2 regions of the Paraglaciecola sp. 25GB23A genome follow, and region 2 is predicted to be linked to the other one. Evidence: predicted binding sites of a transcription regulator. Region 2 holds the regulator's gene; the other holds the start of a gene.
What was found. The regulator FliA, encoded in region 2, starts transcription of late flagellar genes. The targets are predictions, from matches to a motif close to CTAAAGNTNNNNNNNNNNNNGCCGATA.
Positions count from the first base shown of each region.

Region 1: a site for FliA is predicted at 9,994-10,020, ahead of ABKW31_RS12805 (DUF5610 domain-containing protein). Genes of this name have one in related genera too.

Region 1 covers NZ_JBDYKM010000007.1:132,577-144,463, forward strand. Annotated here, with positions in the region: gene ABKW31_RS12760 (assimilatory sulfite reductase (NADPH) flavoprotein subunit) at 1-366, shown strand, start outside; gene cysI (assimilatory sulfite reductase (NADPH) hemoprotein subunit) at 366-2,096, shown strand; gene ABKW31_RS12770 (phosphoadenylyl-sulfate reductase) at 2,086-2,829, shown strand; gene ABKW31_RS12775 (TIGR03899 family protein) at 2,870-3,769, opposite strand; gene ABKW31_RS12780 (EAL domain-containing protein) at 3,976-6,210, shown strand; gene ABKW31_RS12785 (hypothetical protein) at 6,542-6,856, shown strand; gene ABKW31_RS12790 (fatty acid desaturase) at 6,913-8,055, opposite strand; gene fabR (HTH-type transcriptional repressor FabR) at 8,209-8,799, shown strand; gene trmA (tRNA (uridine(54)-C5)-methyltransferase TrmA) at 8,796-9,896, opposite strand; gene ABKW31_RS12805 (DUF5610 domain-containing protein) at 10,051-11,466, shown strand; gene ABKW31_RS12810 (RNA-binding protein) at 11,541-11,887, opposite strand, start outside.
Region 2 covers NZ_JBDYKM010000001.1:748,044-759,930, reverse strand. Annotated here, with positions in the region: gene ABKW31_RS03335 (chemotaxis protein CheW) at 1-412, opposite strand, end outside; gene ABKW31_RS03330 (chemotaxis protein CheW) at 437-1,144, opposite strand; gene ABKW31_RS03325 (ParA family protein) at 1,144-1,920, opposite strand; gene ABKW31_RS03320 (chemotaxis response regulator protein-glutamate methylesterase) at 1,991-3,064, opposite strand; gene ABKW31_RS03315 (chemotaxis protein CheA) at 3,111-5,276, opposite strand; gene ABKW31_RS03310 (protein phosphatase CheZ) at 5,289-6,053, opposite strand; gene cheY (chemotaxis response regulator CheY) at 6,087-6,470, opposite strand; gene ABKW31_RS03300 (RNA polymerase sigma factor FliA) at 6,513-7,244, opposite strand; gene ABKW31_RS03295 (MinD/ParA family protein) at 7,241-8,107, opposite strand; gene flhF (flagellar biosynthesis protein FlhF) at 8,104-9,387, opposite strand; gene flhA (flagellar biosynthesis protein FlhA) at 9,423-11,522, opposite strand; gene flhB (flagellar biosynthesis protein FlhB) at 11,726-11,887, opposite strand, start outside.

The sequences.
Region 1 (11,887 bases), on a different contig from region 2:
GCTCAGGGCAAAAATTGGTTGTTCTTTGGTAACCCCAACTATACCCAAGATTTTCTATATCAAGTGGAGTGGCAACGATTTGTGAAAGATGGGGTTGTCGACAAAGTTAGTCTGGCCTTTTCTCGAGATCAAGAAGAAAAAGTATATGTGCAACATCGTTTGTTAGAGCAAGGTGCAGAAGTGTATCAATGGCTGCAAGATGGCGCGCATATCTACGTTTGCGGTGACGCAGATCATATGGCTAAAGATGTAAACGACGCACTTATGTCCATTGTTCAATTGCATGGTGATAAAGATTCCGAGCAAGCTGAACAATATATTATGGAATTGCGTCGTGCTAAACGCTATCAGAAGGATGTTTATTAATGACAACCAATAATGACAAACATGTTGTACAAGGCAAATTAGCTGATAACGAGCGAATGAAAAGCCGCAGTAATTTTTTACGTGGCACCATCACTGAAGACTTAAAGAACGATCTTAGCGGTGGTTTTAGCGCTGATAATTTTCAGTTGATCCGCTTTCATGGCATGTATCAACAAGATGACCGCGATATTCGCGCCGAGCGAGCTAAGCAAAAGTTAGAACCTTTGCAAAACGTAATGCTTCGTGCACGTTTGCCGGGTGGCATTATCACGCCCACTCAGTGGCTCGCAATCGATAAGTTTGCCCAAGAACACACTTTGTATGGCAGTATTCGTTTGACCACTAGGCAGACCTTTCAATTTCATGGAGTGTTAAAGCCCCACATAAAGTTGATGCATCAAACTTTGCATAAAGCCGGTATCGATTCTATTGCGACAGCCGGTGACGTTAATCGTAATGTACTGTGTACCTCTAATCCAGTCGAATCGGCAGTGCACCAAGAAGCCTATGAATGGGCTAAGAAGATCAGTGAGCATTTGTTACCTAAAACACGTGCCTATGCAGAAATCTGGTTAGATGGTGAAAAGTTGGAAACAACCGACGAAGAGCCTATTTTAGGCAGTAACTATTTACCGCGTAAATTCAAAACGACCGTAGTTATTCCACCGCACAATGATATTGATGTGCATGCAAACGATTTGAATTTTGTGGCAATTTCAGAAGATGGTCGCTTAGTAGGCTTTAATGTCTTAGTGGGCGGTGGTTTGGCAATGACTCATGGTGATACCACAACCTTCCCACGTAAAGCAGATGATTTTGGTTTTATCCCACTTGAACATACATTAGCGGTAGCGGCTGCGGTGGTGACCACACAGCGAGATTGGGGTAACCGAGTTAATCGCAAAAATGCTAAAACTAAATATACCTTAGAACGGGTAGGCGTTGAGACATTCAAAGCAGAAGTTGAATCGCGTGCAGGGATTAAATTTGCGAGCAGTCGTCCTTACGAATTTACTAATCGAGGCGATCGCATTGGTTGGGTTGAAGGCATAGATGGTAAACATCATTTAACTTTGTTTATTGAAAACGGGCGAATTCTCGATTATCCAGGCCAAACCTTAAAAACAGGTTGTGCCGAGATTGCAAAAATCCATACAGGTGACTTTAGATTAACCGCTAATCAAAATTTAATTGTTGCTGGTGTACCCGCAGAGTTAAAAAATCAAATTGAACAACTTGCTCGCGAGCATGGACTGATTAGACAAGAAGTGAGTCCACAGCGTCTGGATTCTATGGCCTGTGTTGCCTTTCCTACTTGTCCTTTAGCCATGGCGGAGGCTGAAAGGTATCTACCCGACGCGGTTACTGAACTTGAATCTATCTTATCTAAGCATGGTATTCCCGAGCAGAGCATTATTTTTCGGGTCACTGGGTGCCCGAATGGTTGTGGCAGAGCTATGTTGGCTGAAGTGGGTTTAGTCGGTAAAGGCCCAGGTAAATATAACCTGCATCTTGGTGGTAATCGTGAAGGTACACGTATACCAAGGATGTATCGTGAAAATATCGATGAAAAAGAAATCATGCGTGAGCTAGATGAATTGATTGGTCGTTGGGCGAAAGAAGCTGAAGCTAATGAGTCATTTGGTGATTTTGTGATCCGCGCCAAAGTGGTCAAGCCAGTCATAAATTCTGCCAAAGATTTTTATGATGAGCCAGAATATGCCATCTAATACCCTGCAAACAAAGGAAGACCACTTTGCTCCAAGCACAGAAGAGCTGGCTCAGTTAAATGTGCAACTTGAAAAGTCTAGCGCTCAAGAGAGAGTCTCTTGGGCACTAGAGCATTTGCCAGGCAACTTTATGCTGTCTTCTAGTTTTGGCGCACAAGCTGCAGTCATGCTGCATATGGTGGCAAGTCAAAAGCCTGATATTCCCGTAGTGGTGACAGACACTGGTTATCTTTTTCCTGAAACCTATCAATTTATTGATGAGATGACTGAAATGCTCCAACTTAACTTGAAAGTCTATCGTGCACCTATGTCTGCTGCTTGGCAGGAAGCGAGGATGGGCAAATTGTGGGAACAAGGCCAGGATGGTATTACGCGTTACAATCAGCTCAATAAAGTGCAACCTATGCAGCAAGCATTAGAAGAGTTGTCGGTTAAAAGTTGGTTTGCCGGGTTACGCCGCAGCCAGTCTGATATGCGAGAAAACTTACCTGTTGTGCAACAGTTAAAGAATCAATTCAAGATTTATCCCATTATTAATTGGACCAATAAAGACATACATTATTATCTAAAAGAGCATAATCTCCCCTATCATCCATTGTGGGAAAAAGGCTATGTGTCAATAGGTGATTGGCATACCACCCGTTCACTGGAAGAGGGCATGAACGAGCAAGATACTCGCTTCTTTGGTATGAAACGAGAATGTGGTCTACATGAATTTGGTGATGGCATTTAAGTGTTTAATGCGCCGAAGATGCTTATCTCCTTCGCCCTTCTTAGTCTTTTATATTAAATACTGTCCCAAGCTTTTGTCGCAAAGCTACAACATAGTGGTCTTGCTTTTGACTATTAACTAACTTGCTCAGCTCTGCGCCGATAGTGGTAAATTTAAAATAAACTAATGTGAGCGATCTTAGCCTAGGTGATAATGTCATGGTATGTCCGGAAATACGCCACTCAACAGTCTCTCCAAATGCAATCTCTCCGGACTCTATTTCACTATGATGAATGAGGCCTAAATCCATTAATGCCAGCAAGTCAGGGTAACTTAAACCAAACTGAGCCAAATTGAGTTGATGTCCACTATTGGCGCTGAAAAACGACCAAAGCGATTTTTTACGATAATAACCAATTAATAATTTGGGGCTAGAATCACCACGTTGTCGGCTGGCAAAATTAACCGCACGTCGAAAAATCACGGCGTCTTTCTGCGTGAGTTGTTTAAGGAGTTGCAAGGTGTTGAGTGAAAAGCTGCCAGGTTTACCACTTTCAACTGCAAAAATTTTACCCCATAATTCTTGCATCGGCGGTGAATAAATTTCTTCTGCCATTTTAATAAAACTAAAAAACCAGTCAGGATCTATATCATCAGTTTGACCTTCATCAAGGCAAAAATTGATGGCTTTACTAAGAATATTTTCTAAATTTATAATTTTTCGACGTTCTTTTAATTTTAAACGTTCACTTATTTTATGATCGATACTTTGTTTTTGCTTAGCGCTTGATATTGAATAAATTCCAGCCTGACTAAACCACTTGGCAATGCGATCTGTGCCAGCCAATTTTTTAACGTGCTCGGTTTTATCTTTAGATATTTCAAGTTTGGCATCGGATTTAATAGGTTTAATATCCGCTATTATTGGCTTAAATCCGGTATTTTCTACTTTAATCGACATGTTTTTATTTAGGATTTTACTCAGAGCTCATCGGCATAATAAGAATTTTATGACTACTTAGCGTTAAAAAATATTTTGGACTACTATCAATAGCATAAAATCACGCCAATGTGCACAGGAGTCTTTTGCTCTGGGCAATATTGAGTTAATGTTAGCTAAGATTGTACTTTATCCATTATTGCTACTTCGGAGTCGTCTGTAATTAAATGAGCCAAAATAATTATGAAAATGATGAACTGATTTTTTTATCCGAAGATAAAGGTTCAGAAGTCAAAGTTGCAAGTGGTTATTGGAATATCCTCGTCGTTGATGATGATGAAGAAATTCACTCAGTGACTCGCTTAGCTTTGTCTGACTTAATTGTGAATGATAAAGGTTTAAAGTTTATTCATGCTTATTCTGGTGCCGAGGCTCTAAAAATCATTGGTGAGATGGGCTCAAGTATTGCCATTATTTTATTAGATGTGGTGATGGAATCTGATGACTCAGGTCTAAGAGTCGCTAAAATCATGCGTTCGGAAATGGGCTTAGAAGAACCGCGAATTATTTTACGTACCGGTCAACCCGGTTATGCTCCCGAAGAGCAAGTTATTAAAGACTACGATATCAATGACTATAAAACAAAGACAGAGTTAACCCGTAGCAAATTAGTCACGACGATAATAGCGTCCTTGCGTTCTTATCAACAAATATTATCCATTAATCAAAGCCGACTTGGTCTTCAGAAAATTATTATCTCTGCCGCCAACTTGATGGAAGAACATTCAGTAAAAAACTTTTGCGAGGGAGTGGTAACCCAGATTAGCTCTCTTCTTGGGCTCGAGGCCGGAGGTGTTGTTTGTGCTCGCGCAGGTTCGGTACTAGAAAAAGATGATGATGGTGTTTATATCTTGGGCGCGGCAGGTGAGTTTGCCTGTCACATTAATTTAAAGTTAGAAAATATTCATAACCCTCAAATTGTCGATTTTGTGAATCGTTGCCTTGCTATAAAACAACATATATTCGAACACGATTTCTCTGTTTTATACCTCAATAGCTCTGGTTATGAGGCCGCCGTTTATCTGCAAATGGGTAAAGAAATTAGTGAGATAAATAAACAGTTACTTGAAGTGTTTTTAACCAGTGTTTCTGTAGGTTACGAAAACGTTAATTTATTTCATCAGCTACGCACTGCTGCCTTTAAAGATTGGTTAACTAAATTACCTAATCGTAGTGAGTTTATTAACATGCTTGATGAACTTGGAGATGGTAAAACTGCCGTTCATGAGGTCATGGTTGCTTTAGTTGATATCAGCCATTTTGCCGATATTAATGATGGCCTAGGGCAAGACGTCGGAAACAGTGTGCTGTTATCGGTTGCTAATAGACTTGAAGAAACTTTCAAAGACAAGGTCAGATTAGGTCGGATTGGATCAGATGTGTTTGGTTTAATTGGCCCAGAATTTTTTGTTAATCCACAAACCCTGCAAGAACTGTTTTTTGCTCCTTTCAAAGCCGGAGAGCACTCCTTGCACTTGGGGGCGTCTTTTGGTTTAGTGAGACTGACCAATAGACCGCAAACTGGCATCAATATTCTCAAGCACAGTAACATTGCTTTAAACGAAGCCAAGAAAAATCTTAATACAAATTTTGAATTTTACGAACCAGAAATGGAAGAGCAAACAACGTGGCGTTTAGATATGATCCGCCAACTTGCTATTGACTTTAAGGCACGCAAATTACAGTTGTGGTATCAACCACAGGTCGATTTGGTGACCGAAAATGTGGTTGGAATGGAGGCATTGTTACGTTGGCCAACATCGAGCGGCGGTTTTATTTCGCCAGATGTTTTTATCCCTCTTGCTGAGTATTCAGGCCTTATTATTGACATTGGTGCTTGGGTGTTAGAAGAGTCGTGTCGACAACTAGGTGTATTGGCGACATACGGCTTTGATGAATTGCGGATGGCAGTGAATATCTCAATGCCACAATTCCGAGATCCAGCGTTTATTAACGTGGTAAAAGACGTTATTACACGTGAGGGTATTAAACCTGAAAAAATCGAATTAGAAATTACCGAAAGTATTGTTATGGATGAACCACAAATAGTGGTGGAAGCATTACATGAGTTAAAAGCTTTCGGCGTTAAAGTGGCTATTGATGATTTTGGTACTGGTTTTTCATCGATGAGTTACTTGCAACAACTTCCATTAGACAGGTTGAAAGTTGACCGTTCTTTTGTGAATGAAATTACTCCGGGTAAGTCAGCATTTATTGCTGAAACGATAGTAACATTAGGCAATAAGCTGGGATTATCAACTATAGCTGAAGGAGTAGAAAAACGAGAGCAGGCGAGTTACATGCTGAAACTCGGTTGCGACGAAGCGCAAGGGTATTTGTTCGCCAAGCCTATGCCATTCGATCAATTATTAGCGTACCTGATTGAACAACGTGATCTTTAAATCTGCTCTAGGATTAACACAGTAGCTAGCCCTGCTGTGTTTTCGCTGTCAAATGTTGGCTGATGTTATTGTGCTTAATATTTAATTTGTCGAGCCTAAACCTAACTATCTTGTTTTCTTACTTTATTTTTTAGTTTAATTGCCCAGAATATCTGTCCCCTTACAAATACGTACTTGATCTTAAGTTGATTATGTTCTGCGTGGTAATCAAATAAATATAGAAATATTTCACTTTGTCATAATATTGTCATAAAACTATGCTGTTAAAACTTGATGTGTTGCTCTGATCAGTGTAACTTTAAGTCATACCAGCAGTTAAAAGGTGAAAATTATGCGTATGAAACTAGTTCTAACAGGCATCCTATTAGTATGCTCCAGTCTAGCGCACAGCGAATTAAGTCAAAAAAGCATGTTTACTTGCATGGACATGAATAACTATGAAATAAATGGCCAGTGCACAGCTTCGTTGATTGATAATAATATGCAGTTTCAAAATATGCAGCGCGAGCTTACTTTGAAACTTGAGCAGCAAAGCCCAAATGTGATGGCGACGACACAATTCTTCCCCAACAAGATGTTGATTAAAGTGATTGCTCAAAAAGACCAAGAACAACAAGAAGCTAAATTGTTTGCTCTAGTACAATAAGGTAAGTGAGATAAAAAAAAGCTGCTTCAAGCAGCTTTTTTTGTGTCTGGTTTTTACTAATTTTTTTCGACCATTAAGGGCAAACAAACCAATTGATTTAATTTAAGCCACTTCTCTTTCTGCAAGGCCAAATTAAGCTTTAATTCTTTATATCGATGGTGCAATTCCAGCTTTTCATAACTGCGTTTTAAGTCCTGTTTTTTTACTCCCATCATCCTTTTTTGAGCTGCGTAATATTCGGTCATTCTGTGCACTAATAATTCATACTCGTCTTGGAGCTTTTGCATCATCTCTTCTCTATTGGCTAATGAGGCAATACGCAGTTTTGACCGTTGCAACTGCATAATTAAGCGGGCTTTTTCAATCCGTTCTTCAGGGCAGCGGCGCAAATTCTTTGCTAATCCTACAAAAGATAGACCTCTTATCAGCCATTTACTGGGATCAAACTGCCACCATCTAATACCGTTACGATAGTCGTATTCAAAGATATGATGGAAATTATGATAACCTTCACCAAATGTAAAAAACGCTAAAATATCATTATCTCTTGCACTGTTTTTATCGGTGTAAGGCTGTCTACCCCAGATATGCGCCAGAGAATTTATGAAGAATGTCACGTGATGAACCACAACAAGCCTAAACACACCAGCCAGCAGCAACATGCCCGATATATCGTTGTTGAGCCAGCCTAACAAAATTGGTACACCAAAATTAGCGCTGAGCATGATGGCTAAATAATGGCGGTGCTGCCACATAACCACTTTGTCTTTTTGTAGATCCCGACAGTTACTGTAATCACTGTAACGATGAACTTGATATTCTCTGAGCATCCACCCAATGTGGGAATACCAAAATCCCATTTTTGCTGAATAGGGATCAGATTCGTTATCATCTACATGTTTATGGTGAATGCGGTGATCAGAGGACCAATGCAAAATACTGTTCTGCAAGGCCATAGCGCCACCAATCGCCAGAATTACCTTGATAACTGGGTTTGCTTCATACGCTTTGTGAGACCACAAGCGATGATAACCTGCTGTAATCGACATACCTGAAAAATAGATAAGTGCAATACAGGCAATAATTTCAAAGCTATCAAATCCATGAGTAAAGGCTTCGTAAGGAACGATAAAAAGTGCGATAAGTCCGGTAATCAGGAATATGGCGACATTGACAAACAACAAGCGAGGTTTTTTCATGGTAATTATTTTTTGAGCTTACAACTGTACGCTAATTTAACTTTGCCTCAGTACTTAATCAAGAAAAATCTACTGATACTGATTGAAATCATAGGCTGTGCCCTTCACGATTTTCAGGGTAAACTAGTTTATAAAAATTAATTAGAGCTTATTTTGAGTCGTCAATTACAAAAACTACGTACTCGTCGCAGTATTATTGAAGCTGCTTTTTCGTTGCTTGATGAACAACGCAGTTTGTCTAGTATTAGTCTGCGTGAAGTTGCACGGGTAGCAGGTATAGCACCTACCTCTTTTTACCGACATTTTAAAGACATTGATGAGTTAGGTTTGACCTTGGTTGATGAAGCTGGCTTAGCCTTACGACAACTTATGCGTCAAGCCAGATTAAGAATAGCCTCGGGCGGAGGAGTAATACATACCTCAGTAGAGACTTTTATGGAGTTTATTAACGACAACAGTAACGTATTCAGATTGTTACTCAGGGAACATACCGGCACGTCATTAGCCTTCAGAGCGGCCGTATTGCGTGAGATTCAGCATTTCAACGTTGAACTGACTGATTACACTATGGCAACCACTGGCCTCAAAAGTAATATCGCCAATTTACAAGCTGAGGCCATGGTGAAGCTGGTTTTTAGCACAGGAGCGGAAGCTCTTGATGCGACACCTGAACATAAGAAAGTCTTGGCTGAAAGACTTAAACAACAACTGAGATTTATTGTTATTGGTGCATTACAGGCCTAAGCCCTTTTTTGCAGAAATACCCCACATTCTGCATGATGGGTATAAGGAAATTGGTCAAATAAAGCAAAGCGTACTATCTCATGACTTTGGCTCAGTACATTGAGATTTTGCTTCAGGGTATCTGGGTTACAAGAAATATAAACGATATTTTGATACGCCTTAACCATGCCCAAGGTTTCATCATCTAGCCCCGATCGTGGCGGATCAACTAATATGGTTGTGCAGTCAAAATCTTGTAAATTAATACCTTCTAAACGACGAAACTCACGTTTTTGCTGCTGCGCTTCGACAAATTCTTCACTCGACATTCTTAACACGGTGACATTGTCAATTTTGTTCAGAGCAATGTTGTATTGCGCAGCGGTAACCGATGATTTGGCAATTTCTGTGGCTAATACGCGATTAAAGTTTTGTGCTAGAGGTAGAGTGAAGTTACCAAGCCCGCAGTAAAGTTCTAATAAGTCACCTTGACAATCTTGTGTCACATCCAAGGCCCATTCAATCATCTTAATATTTACCCCAGCGTTGGGTTGGGTAAAGCTATTTTCGATATGTTTAAATTGAAAGTCTGTGCCATTGATCATTAAGTTTTCGATTAAATAATCTTTATCTAACACCATTTTTTGTTTCTTGGCGCGCCCGATAATATCGATGCTATATTTTTTTCTCAGATTAATCAGAATGCTTTGCATCTCTTGCTGCCAACCGGCATCTAAGGTTTTATGATAAAGCAAAGAAACCACAATGTGATTGTTAAGGCTGCTTAAATAGTCAATTTGAAATAGTTTACGTCGAGCAATCTCATTAGGCTTAAGCAAGTGAACTAAATCAATCATAACTTGGTTAATTATTTTGCTGGCGGCTGGAAAATTTTCAACCTTATATTTTTCTTTGCTCTGCTTATCGAACATGATGTGATAAAGATCGTTACCTTCATGCCACACTCTAAATTCAGCCCGCATTCTGTAATGAATAGGCTCAGAGGGAAATACTTCTAAACATGGCATGGCAAAATCATCGAAGCTTTGTTGTATCAAGTCAGCCTTGTACTGCAATTGTGCTGGATAATCGTCAATATTGATCGCATTGTGACCCATGGTATTCTCCCACCGTGTTGCTTATAAAATCGCGCAAGGTATAGGGTTTTAGCTAATACTTCAAGATTGCTGTTGTAAAGTATTATTTGTATGTAGCCTAAATTTTATGCACCACCTGCCGATAACTACTAATGAGGGAAGTGAGGTAGACAATATGAACATTAATCAATTAAAAGCATTTTTAGGTGACAAACCCGCACATTTAGGCAGTGAGACCAGTGTGCAAAACCAGTTGCGTGATTCCGGCCTGCGCCAAGCTGCCGCCTTACAAGCTAATCAAGCACAAACAAATTCTGATAAATTCAGCTCTAGTTCGAGCTTTGGCGCAAGAGTATATTCGAGTGCTCTGAACACAACATTAGAGCTTGACGGTAAGAAGCCGGATTTCTCGAGTAATAAAGCAAAACAAACCGTGCAACCCTTATTTGATTTTGAAGAGGTGGCAAAAAATGTTTTGAAATTTGTTGGCGGTGCAATCAAGAACGCAAAAAGCAATGGTGCCGATGATAGCCAGTTAAACAAGCTATTTGAGCAAGCGACGATTGGCGTGTTAAAAGGTATCAAATTGGCAGAAAAAGATTTAGCTGGTTTGATGAACGAAGAAATTCGCGTGGGTATCGACAACAGTAAAAAATTAATTGACGAGGGTATTGAAAGCCTTAAAAAAGATATTTTTGCTAAGCAAGATGAGCCTACGGCTAATTCTACTCAGGTTAAGCAAGTTGCAACGCAAATATCGGTAACGCAACAGCAATCCTCTCAACTAGTAGTTAAAACAAAAGAGGGCGATGAAGTTACATTATCTTTTGAAGATTTTAAACAGTTTGAATTTAATCGCCAAATTATTTTACAGCAACAAGCTGAGGCAGCTAAGCAAGTGCAACAAACATCTAAGTCAGACGCTCCGGACTCTGCTCAAGTAAATATTGCAAACCAACAACCAGCTGAGCAGCCGGAAGCAAATGCTTCTAGTACCAAGCAAGCAGAACCGCTCAAACAGAGTGTGAAAACCCAGGGCGAAGTTCAAACCAAAGAGTCACCTCCTACTGTGTTGCAACAGAACAGTGTCTATTATGAAAGTAATGCATTGAGTTTCAGTGTGAGCGGCAATTTAAACGAACAAGAATTAACCGCTATCGGGCAACTTGTATCGGATGCAAATAGCTTAGCTGATGAGTTTTTTAATGGCGATATAGAAACGGCTTACAAACAGGCCTTAAAGCTTGGCTTCGACGAAAAAGAACTAGCCGGGTTTGCCTTGCAGTTAACCAAAGCAGAAACTTCCCAAGTGGTTAAAACCTATGAGACGGTTTCGCACTATAGTCAAAATAAAACAGATAGTGAGCCAGCTAAGGCCGTTAAGCCGATAGCGCAATATCTTGATAAGATGCTATCTGTGCTTGATGCCAGTCGTCAGCAACTGCAAGATGGCAGTGATTATGACAATATGCTGAATACACTCATTAATCGTATGGGCGAAGTGCATACTCCAGATTTGATTACCGCATTGAATCGCTTTCACACCTTTAATCAAAAATTAATGGATAATCTCCCTCTGGCTTCACAATAGGCCATTGTTATTACGCAAATAAAAACGCCTACATAATGTAGGCGTTTTTATAACTAACTTGTTTTAACTCTAGTTTATTCTTCTTCAGTTTTGTCTTTGGCTAATCTCACCTTTAATGTTCTTTCTTGAAATTCAGAATCATTTAAGTTTTTGATTGCGTTATTAGCGCCTTTTGTATCCATTTCTACAAATCCATAACCTTTACGCTTTCCAGTCCGACGATCTTTCATTAATCGCACAGAGTTAACTACACCGTGTGCTTCGAAATGTTCTTGCACGGCTTGTTCATTTGCCCGATAAGGTAGGTTACCTACATAAAGAGTACTTAATTCTGAAACTTGACCGCTATCACCGATGCTCGGTGTGCTTTTAATGTTAAATAATAAAACTGATGCTATGCCGCCAATGACGATACCAAGTG
Region 2 (11,887 bases):
TATTACTCACACCTTGAATAAATTTAGCACTTTCTTCTGTTCCAACATTAGGTGCACTGTCTATTTCAGATGAGCGTAAATAGACGACCTCAGCCACACTATCTACCATAATACCGACAACTTGGTCATCCGATTCGATAATGACGATACGACTGTTGTCAGATACTTCTGAAGAAGGCAAACCAAAACGAGAGCGGGTATCGATAACCGTGACTACATTACCGCGCAAATTAATAATACCTAATACGTATTCTGGTGCGCCTGGAACAGGTGCGATTTCAGTGTAACGCAGGACTTCTTGCACCTGCATAACATTTATTCCATAGGTCTCTTCACCTAGCTTGTAGGTGACCCATTGTAGAACGTCATCACCAGCAGTGACTTTATTACTTGGATTTTTGTTATTACTCATTGCAAATGCTCCACCCTTAAGGGGTTAATCGTTACTACTTAAACCTTGCGTTAACATCGCAACAAGCTGTTGCACATTAACCAAAGCGCACATTTTATTTTTGACCATTCCCGACAACCAAGGTCTGCTAGCGCCAGGATTACGCCACTTAACATCTTCAGGTTGCAAAGTTGAGGTTGTGACCAAACGTTCACAGGCTAATCCCCAACCACTTTCATCTAATAGTATAAGATATTGATATTTTGTGGTTTCTGCCAGTTTTTCAGCAGATTTTTCTGGCATTATCCACTTTGCGGTATCTACCACATTAAATTTGCTGCCTTTGTGCAGCATTACGCCTTTAAACCAACTCGGTTTACCAAACAAAGGATTGATAGCATCAAGCTGATGAATCCCCCCTAACTCTGTCAAAGGCACGGCTAGTGTCAAACCTGCAACTTCAAAAAACAAGGCTTGAAATTCAGCCTCAGGCACCTTAGTTTCTAGTCTAGCAGGAGCTTTACTTAATTCCGTTGCTTTTATTTCGACTGTTGCCTCAATTTCTTTAGGTTCATCGCGAACAGAAACCAGGGGAATAGGCTCAAAAGGTTCGCTTCGAGGCGCCGGTTTTGCTTTTTCTAACAAGCTAGCAATTGCTTGCTTCTGAAAAGAATCAATAGCAGGATCTTCAGTCAATAAAGCTGACATGTAGTCTTCCATTACTTCTTCATTCGCAAAAGGCTTACCCGACATTATTTGTTATCCAAATCTAAAATATATTTAAGTAACTTAGCATAGGCAAATACCCCTCTTGATTTAGCACAAAACACCGACGGAGGCGTCTGCGCCTGACTGGCATCTCTAAACCGAGTATCAACGGGGATCACCCCAGGCCAAACCCCATCACCATAGGTCGCCTTTAAGTTTTTATATGACTCGGTTGCGGCATTAACTCGCCTATCGTACATAGTCGGAACAATAGTAAAGGCAAAAATCTTATTTAAAGACTTTTGCATTATTTCCATTGAATGCATTATTCGTTCAAGCCCTTTAAGCGCCAAAAACTCCGTTTGCACAGGTACGATAACCCTATCACAAGCGGCTAATGCATTGATCATCAAAACACCTAACACTGGGGGACAATCGATAATCGCAAAATCGAATTCATCACTCACAAGCTCTAAAGCTTTTTTCAAAATAAGCCCCATGCCATTTTGCGTGCCCATTTTTCGATCTAAGGTTGCCAGCGCCATTGTCGCAGGCAAAATAAACAAGGAATCAAGTTTTGTGGGGCACAAACAATCTAGAACATTTTCTTTACTAAGTGTTTTACCATTAATAAAAACATCATACAGACTGGAAGATAACTGCTCTGAGTCAACACCAAAATAGTAACTTAGTGAGGCTTGTGGATCCGTATCAACCAATATAACTTGTTTGCCAGCTTGGGCTAAAAGTCCTCCCATAGTCACCGTCGTAGTGGTTTTTCCAACCCCACCTTTGTGATTAGCAACTGTCCAAACAATCAAAATTGTGGCCTTATATAAATATTATTTTTAACTTAAAATCCAGGGTGTTAGTTGGTCTACAAGCTGCTATTTAATCGAGCATTTCAGATTTAATTTGTTGGCACATATGCTCAATATCAAAATTTTGTTCAGCGATATTTGCCACTGTAACAGCTTGAGGCATACCATAAACAACAGAGCTTTTTTCATCCTGAGCCCAAATTTTTGCACCTTGCGACTTCAATTCACGACAGCCTTCACGACCATCAGCTCCCATACCAGTTAAGATAACACCCAATACATCTCCGCCAAAAACATTAGATAGTGATGCAAATGTGAGGTCTACGCTGGGCTTATATGTCATTTCTGGATAGCGTTCAGCATCTGAGATTCTAATGTGGGCTGAACTCGCCCTACCTTCTATTGTCATTTGGCATCCGCCCGGGGCCAAATAGGCAGTACCAGCAACCAGAACATCCCCTTGCTTAGCTTCTTTGACCGTAATTTTACATAAGTCATTAAGTCTATTGGCAAATGCCTCAGTGAATGCGGCTGGCATGTGCTGCACCATAATGATGGGATAAGGAAATGAGTGAGGAAAACCCATCAGTATCTTCTGCAAAGCCACAGGGCCACCAGTTGAAGTGCCTATTGCTAAGCATTTATAACTCTTTCTAATATTTTTACCGATAGCAGAGCGTGGTGCTTGACTCGTCTCAAACCGCGCTATTGGCGGTTGACTTAAAACCGAGCGCCCCAAGCTTGTACTCTTGCGAGCAAGGGTCTTAATTCGATCTTGAAGCAGTAACTTGGCTTCTTTTTTGTTTAGTGCGATGTCTTCAAATTTTTTCGGTAGAAAGTCCAATGCACCTGCGTCGAGTGCATCTAAAGTAGCACTTGCACCATCATGAGTTAAAGACGAAAACATGATGATTGGCATTGGACACAGGGCCATTATCTTCCTAACAGCTGTAATACCATCCATTATTGGCATTTCAACGTCCATAGTGATGACGTCTGGCTTAAGTTGTTGAGCGAGGGAAATAGCTTCCAAGCCATTCTTGGCTTCCCCAACAACTTGAAGCTCCGAGTCTTCCTGCAGAATCTGCGTAATACGACGACGAAAAAAAGTAGAATCGTCAACAATTAATATTCGGTAAGCCATTTAAACCCTAAGTAAAAATATAAAAACAAAAATGAGTCTTATGTAACTATACCTTCTTAGTAGCGTAACGTTTAAGCAGGCCTGGAACATCCAAAATTAACGCGATACCACCGTCACTGGTTATCGTTGCTCCGGCCATGCCCGGCGTTCCTTGCAACAACTCATCAAGGGGTTTGATCACCACTTCTTCTTGGCCAATCAAAGCATCAACCACAAAGCCCAGTAGTTTGGTACCAATTTGCACCACAACCACATGACCTTTTGTTTTATCTACTGGAGGAAGTTTACCTGGTTTGCGAGTAAGCCATTCTCTTAAGTAGAATAAAGGTATCGCCTTAGATCTGACAATCATAGTGAGTTGTCCATCCACGGTGTTGGTCTTGGTAGGATCAACATTAATGATTTCATTGACTGAACCTAGAGGTAGAGCAAATGTCTGCTCCCCAACCACAATCATCAAAGTGGGCAAAATGGCTAGTGTAAGAGGTACTTTTATTTCAAGTATTGTCCCTATACCAAGCTTTGAATCTATTTTCACCGAGCCATTTAACTGATTGATTTTAGTTTTGACCACGTCCATGCCGACGCCACGACCAGACACTTCAGAAATTTCAGTCTTAGTTGAAAAGCCGGGTGCAAAGATAAGGTTAAAAGCTTCTACATCAGTCATTCTGGCAGCTGTATCAGCATCCATTACACCGCGTTTTATAGCAATTTCTTTCAGCTTTTCAGGGTCCATGCCCTTACCGTCATCTGTGATGGTAAGTAGTATATGGTCACCTTCTTGTGAAGCGGCTAATTTAACTGTACCCATACTAGGTTTACCAGCAGCTCTGCGATCTTCTGGTGATTCAATACCATGGTCTACAGAGTTTCTGACTAAATGCACTAAAGGATCGGCTAAGGCTTCTACTAAGTTTTTATCTAAATCAGTTTCTTCGCCTTCAAGTTCTAAGGTTATTTCTTTTTTCAGCGCTCGAGCTAAATCACGAACAACTCGAGGAAAACGACCAAATACTTTTTTAATTGGCTGCATGCGTGTCTTCATGACCGCGCCCTGCAAATCACCCGTGACTACATCTAAATTGGCAATCGCTTTTGACATGCTCTCATCAGCAATATTAATTCCAAGGCTAATCAAGCGGTTTCTAACTAAAACTAATTCACCCACCATATTCATAATTTGGTCGAGTCTTTTAGTGTCTACTCGAACGGTAGTCTCTGCTTGAGGCACGGCAGAAGGTTTTTTGTCTTCTTTACTTTCTGCCTCTGCTGCTGGCTGGGCTTTTTCAGCTGGCTTTTTGACTTCCACAGGGGCCTTAACCACCGGTGCGACTGGCTTCCCTACTGGAGCCTTTGCAACAGGCGGAGGAGTCTTAGGCGCAATAGGTTCCGCTTTAACTTCCTCTACGGTATCAGGGGCTTTCCCTTTGCCATGTAATTCATCGAGTAAAGCTTCAAACTCTTCATCGCTAATTTCATCACTAGCTGCATTCTTTTTAGTTGCTTTTACATCAGCTTCTGCGGCTTTGGGTGCAGGTTTGGCTTCTTCTTCAAGCTTAAATTGTCCTTTGCCATGCAATTGGTCTAGCAAAGCTTCAAATTCGTCGTCACTAATATCTTCATCAGCGCCAGAGGATCTTGAGGGTTTTGTTTCTGTTTCTTTTGTCGCAGGGGGTGCCTTTCCATGCAATTCATCAAGCAGTGCTTCAAATTCATCCTCGCTGAAATCGCCGGAATCATCTGTTTGTGTATCGCCTGAACTTGGTTCTTCTATTTGACCGGATTCTTCTGGTGTTTCGTGAACCACTTCGTCCTCAGATTCGGGACGGCTGAGTCGATGCAGAGTATCTAAGAGTTCCTCACCAGCTGGCACTAGGGGTTGACCAGCTTTGACACTATCAAACATTTTAACAACTTCATCGGTTGCTTGCAGAATAACGTCCATCAATTCAGACGTGAGAGTCCGTTTCCCAGTACGCATAACATCAAATACGTTTTCCGCTCCATGACAAATATCAACCAATGCGCCCAGCGATAAAAAACCCGCACCACCTTTAACGGTATGATATCCCCGAAAAATAGCGTTAAGTAAATCAGCATCTTTTGGATTGTTTTCAAGATCAACTAATTGTTCTTGTAATTGTTCTAAGATCTCCCCTGCTTCAACGAGAAAGTCTTGTAATATATCCTCATCAACATCAAAAGCCATACGCTAGCACCCCTAAAAACCAAGACTCGAAAGCAAATCATCAACATCAACCTGATCTGAAGCAACGTCTTCGCGAGACTCAGCATCTAAGATTGGTCCTTCAGCTTTTATTGTATCGGCCTGTTTATCTGAATTGTTAGCTTTATCCTTACGTTGTTTACCGTCTTTGGATTCAAGACCACCAAACATTGTCAGCATATAAACTAGGTTATCTTCAACTTCTTTGACCAACTCAATCACTCGACGTATTACTTGTCCAGTAAGATCTTGGTAACCTTGAGCCATCAAGACTTCAGTTAGTAGCCCTGTCAACTGAGCAGAATCTTCGCTTCCGCTTTTTAAAAAATCCCCCATGTTTTGGCAAAGTTGATTAAACTCGCCAAGCTGTAAATCGCGAGACATCAGTTTATTCCATTCTGGTAATAAAGCTGAAATACCATCGTGCAATTTTTCCGCTATGGGCATACAAGAATCAACCAAATCCATGGTTTTATTGGCAGCATCTTCGGTTGACTGAATAACATAAGTTAATCGAGCCTGAGCATCGGGAATCTCTTCCGTTGTCAAATTGACAATACGCGGATCTAATTGGAAATTATTTAGTGAGTCATGTAATTGACGCGTCAGTTTTCCGACTTCGGCAAATAACTCTACTGAGTCTTGAACACCAATAGATTCAAGGAGCTCATTGGCACCTTTGTTATCTCCTTGCTCCAATAACTCAACCAGTTTTCTCGCTTCTTGCAAAGAAATAGGCGGCGGGCTTTCGGTTTTCATACAGCAATTCCTCTATATCGGGGTTTTCTGAATTCAACCTAAGCGTTCGAAAATTTTCGCCAGCTTCTCTTTGAGCGTTGCCGCAGTAAATGGTTTGATGACATAGCCATTCACACCAGCTTGGGCTGCTGCCACAATCTGCTCTTTCTTGGCTTCTGCGGTTACCATAAGCACCGGAATATGTTTTAAGTTTGGATTTGCTCTAATCGCTCTGAGCAAATCTATACCTTGCATTCCGGGCATGTTCCAGTCTGTAACCACAAAATCAAAGTCACCTTGTTGTAACATCGGTAAAGCAGTACTTCCGTCATCTGCTTCTTGTATATTCGTAAAGCCAAGATCTTTAAGTAAGTTCTTGATAATCCGACGCATTGTTGAGAAATCATCAACAACAAGAATCTTCATATTCTTATCCAAAACTACCTCCGGTAAGGGTTCATACCCATCTTCAATGCAAATTTAATTATCGTTATTGTGCCAAGCTTGCATGCGAACTTTAAGTTTAAGCATGGCTTGACTATGTATTTGACTTACTCTTGATTCACTAACATCCAGTACTTCACCTATTTCACGCAAATTTAATTCTTCATCGTAATAGAGTGACAATACAATCGCCTCTCGTTCAGGTAAGGTAGTAATAGCATGAGCGAGTGCTTTTTGAAATGAACCTTGTAACAAATCTTCAAAGGGCACGTCAGACCCCTTTGTTTGTTCTGTTGTAACAACGTCTTCTGTGACACCCAAATCTTCAATACCAATCAGTTTACCTGAATTCACTTCAAGTAACATTTGATGATAATCTACAATATTAACTTGCAGTTTTTCGGCAACATCGACATCTCTGGCATCCCGGCCAGTCTCTCGCTCTACTTCACGAATAGCTTGAGTAATAGCACGTCCATTTTTATGCACTGAACGAGGTGTCCAATCGCCTTTCCGTATCTCATCTAGCATGGAGCCTCTGATACGAATACCGGCAAACGTTTCAAAACTCGCCCCTTTACTACCATCAAAATTTCTTGATGCTTCAAGTAAACCGATCATGCCAGCTTGAATTAAATCGTCTACTAACACACTAGCAGGTAGCCTTGCTAACAAATGATGGGCAATACGCTTAACCAAAGGAGCATGACGTTCAACAAGTTCATTCTTATCAGTCATCTGTTGGTAAGCTGAGGCTTTACTATTCACCGATTATCGCCTACTGCTTTTTTGCTGACTAACTGCTCTAAGAAAAACTCCAAATGGCCACCTGGCTGCGACGGTATTGGCCAATCAATTGCTTTTCTCGCTAATTTTCTAATCGCCATCGATGCTGGAGAAGTTGGAAAAGCATCGACAATCGCTTTCTGTTTTCTGACTGCCTTTCTGACATTTTCATCAAAAGGAATAACGGCAACTAATTCAAGTGCTACATCGAGGAAGCGGTCAGTCACCTTACTCAACTTGGCAAACAATTCATCCCCTTCCCGAGGTGTTCGAACCATATTCGCTACTATTTTAAAGCGAAATACTCCATGCTCTTTGTTTAATATTTTGATTAAAGCATAGGCATCGGTTAACGAGGTGGGTTCATCACAAACCACCATAATAATATCTTGTGACGCCTTTGAGAAGCTCAGTACCATATCGGAAATGCCGGCCGCAGTATCAACTATTAACACATCAATTTGTGACTGCAACTCACTAAATGCACGAATAAGTCCTGCATGTTCAGTTGGTGTCAGTTCAGTCATAGATTGGCTTCCAGAAGAAGCCGGGGCAATCTTTATTCCATATGGCCCCTCAACTAAGACTTCGTCAAGTGTGCATTCACCCGATAAGACATGAGATAGATTTTTCTCAACTCGTAGGCCAAGTAATACATCGACGTTGGCTAAGCCTAAGTCAGCATCAAGCACCATGACACGTTTGCCTTGCTGCGCCAATGAAATAGCCGTGTTTAAAGTGACGTTAGTTTTACCTACGCCACCTTTACCACCAGTCACCGCTATTACTTTAATTAATCTAGATTGATTCATTCTTCTTAAGCTACTCGCTTGATCCTCAATCATACTGCTACTGCTTTGTAAGCTTCATTTTCCGTAGTATGAATTAAACCATATTTTTTATAAAGCTTCGCAGCACTGGTTATTAAAAATTTTGTGTCTGCTAGTTGTAAATCTTCTGGAACTCGTTGTCCATTTGTTAAATAACATACTGGCAACTTATGCTCAATAACCGCACTTATCGCTTCACCTAAACTGTAGCACTCATCAAGTTTAGTCAAAATACACCCTTGTAGCCCCACTTGTTTGTAGACTTTTATGCTTTGCTGAATGACTTGATATTGGCAATTTGCCTGCAATACCAAGAATTTTTTGATATTAGCACATACATCACTATTTAAGGTATCTAACTGTTTGATTAATCTAACATCTCTTTGACCAAAGCCCGCAGTGTCAATTAATACTAACCGCTTATTCCTATATTGAAACAATAAATCTGCTAATTCTTCACTGGTTTGAGCTTTTTTTACCACACAACCGATGATACGGCCATAAGTAGCGATTTGCTCGAAAGCAGCGATCCGGTAATTGTCCAGTGTAATCACTGCAACTTGGTCAGCACCATATTTTTGTGCGCCTTGGGCGGCGAGTTTGGCTATTGTTGTAGTTTTGCCATTACCTGTCGGCCCCATTAATGCAATAACGCCACCATGACTGAGTATATCATCGGGTTTAGTTTGTAAGCGGTTTGCTATTAACTTCAATAAAAACACCCAAGCTTCTCGTTCATCTGCTTTTTCTGGTGCATATGCCACCACTTCTTCAGCTAGCGACGTTGATATGCCCATTTGCTCTAATTTTGACACTAAATAAGCATGTAAAGGATGTTTACGATTTTTATCTTGCTGCAATAAACCCGAGATTTGATATTGCAAAATATTGCGTAGTGAACTTAGCTCAGAACGCATTTCAGCAAGGGCTGAACTATCTGATGTATTTGTCGATTTAGCCGCGACAGCTTCGGTTTTAGTCGCCTCTTTTGGCACAGGACTCACGACCTTCTGCTCTGAACTCACGGCTACTTTTGATTGTTTTTCAAGTAAAGCTCGCAAACTGTCTGGACCAGAGTCACCAATAATTTCACTTAAAGTCGGTGTTTTAGCGTTATTAGTTCTTAACTGCTGAGGTTTAAGTGTCGCCGCGGGCTCCCTGTCATAGGCTGCAACTATTTCAATACCATCGGCATGCTTTTTAGTGGACATAATGACTGCATCACCGCCAAGTTCATCTTTAACTTGTTTTAGTGCATCACGCATATCTTTGCCATAAAAACGTCTAATTTTCACCTTACCCCCTTATACCGTCTAGCCAATTAACTGGCCTACTTACCGACGGCACTGACTATTTTAATTTGTTTGTCATCTGGAATTTCCTGATATGACAATACGTGTAATCCACTCACTGAATGTTTCAAGAACTTAGATAAAACCGGTCTCAACATGCCTGACGTCAATAATACAGCAGGTTCACCTGCTAACTCTTGTTGTTGTGAGGCTTCGCCTAATGAGGTTTGCAAGCGTTCTGCCAAGCCAGGCTCTATGCCTGCGCCATCAGCCCCACCAGCTTGTAAAGACTGGTGCAACATTTGTTCCAGTTCTGGCGCCAATGTTATGACTGGGATCTCATTAGAACCACCATTGATTTGTTGAATAATTAGGCGTTTCAATGCAATACGCACGGCTGAAACTAGTACGTCAGGATCATGACTTTTAGGACCATACTCACAAAGGGTTTGTACAATGCTACGCATATCTCTAATCGGCACACCTTCAGACAGCAGGGTCTGCAGAATTTTGACCACCGTACCTAGCGGTAATATATCTGGCACTAGGCCTTCAACTAGTTTGGGGCTATTTTTGGCCAGTAAGTCGAGCAGTTGCTGAACCTCTTCGTAGCCTAATAATTGATAGGCATTATTGGTCAACAATTGACTTAAATGGGTTGCTACAACTGTTGCCGCGTCAACGACTGTATAACCCAGTGTTTGAGCATGTTCGCGTTGACTGGCTTTAATCCATACGGCATCTAGGCCAAAAGCAGGATCTTTGGTTGCTTTACCTTCTACTTTACCGAAGACTTGTCCTGGGTTAATCGCTAGCTCATCATCGTGACTGAGCTCAGCATCCCCCACCGTGACACCTAACATCGAAATGGTATAACTGTTGGGGTTTAAATCTAAATTGTCGCGAATGTGCACGGGAGGAATTAAAAAACCCAGCTCTTGCGATAATTTTTTACGCACGCCTTTAATACGGGTTAATAATTCACCACCTTGGGCTTTGTCTACTAAAGGAATAAGACGATAACCAACTTCTAGGCCAATGGTATCAACGTGTTGCACATCATCCCAACCCAGTTCTTTAATTTCACTTGGTTGACGACTTTGTTCCGGCAAATTACTTAGTAATTGCGGTTCATTTGCAATTTGTTTGGCGCGCCAGTAAGTAAAGTAAGCGTAGCCTCCCACCACGGCACTAAAACCTAGAAAGGCCACATGAGGCATCCCAGGCACCACGCCCATAACAAACAAAATACCCGAGGTTATCCATAGCGCTTGTTGGTTACCCAACTGTTTAGTTAACTCTTGCCCCATATCTTGGGAGTCATTTTCCCGCGTAACAATAATGGCCGTTGCAACAGATAAAAGAAGTGATGGGATCTGAGCAACTAATCCATCACCTATGGTTAATAGAGTATAGATTTCAATCGCTTCACCAAAACCTAAATCATGTTGGATCATGCCAATAAATAGACCGCCAACAATATTAATTAACATGATAAAAAGCCCAGCTACCGCATCTCCTTTTACAAATTTCGATGCTCCATCCATAGAGCCATAAAAATCGGCTTCACTGGTCACTTCAATACGGCGTTTACGCGCTTCATCTTGATCAATAAAGCCCGCATTTAAATCGGCATCAATAGCCATTTGCTTACCGGGCATAGCATCTAAAGTAAATCTAGCACTCACCTCAGAAATACGGCCAGCACCAGCGGTAACTACCTTAAAGTTAATAATTAACAAAATAGCAAAAACAACGATACCTACCGCAAAGTTTCCGCCGATGACAACTTCTCCAAAGGCTTGGATTACCTTTCCTGCAGAGTCAGCACCTTCGTGTCCTTCCAGCAATACGATGCGAGTTGAAGCAACATTTAGAGCAAGGCGTAGTACTGTAGCAATCAGTAACACCAGAGGGAAAATACCAAAATCAACCGGCTTTTTAGTGAGCATTGCCACTAAAATAACCACTAAGGAGAGGGCGATATTAAAGCTAAATAATATATCCAATAAAAAGGCGGGCATGGGTAAAATAACCATGCCCAGAATAGCGAGCAAAACAATGGGCGCACCCAGTCCTGAAGCAACATTCTTTAATTGCTTTTTGTCGAACTGATTAAAATAACTGGCTAGTTCCATGAACGAAAGTTTGACACTTGTTTGCGATTACTTGTCAGAATGCAACTAGTAAGCCAAGTTGAGCTTGCTAAAAACACATGCTTATATTTTGAGCAAGACCTAAGTAATTAGGTCTTGCGCAGAGCAAACTTTGCTGACAATCAGCCTAACTAAGCATAAATTTTATAACGATATGCGATATCCGATATCCGATATCCGATAGTTTACCGTCTTAATTCTGGCGGGATAGGTAAGTCTTTTCTGAGTGGTTTAGGACGTTTTCCCTTACCATTTTTGTAGGCTTTTAATTGATAGACATAGGCCAATACTTGAGCCACAGCCATAAATAACTTTTCAGGAATCGCTTGATCCGCTTCAGTGGAATA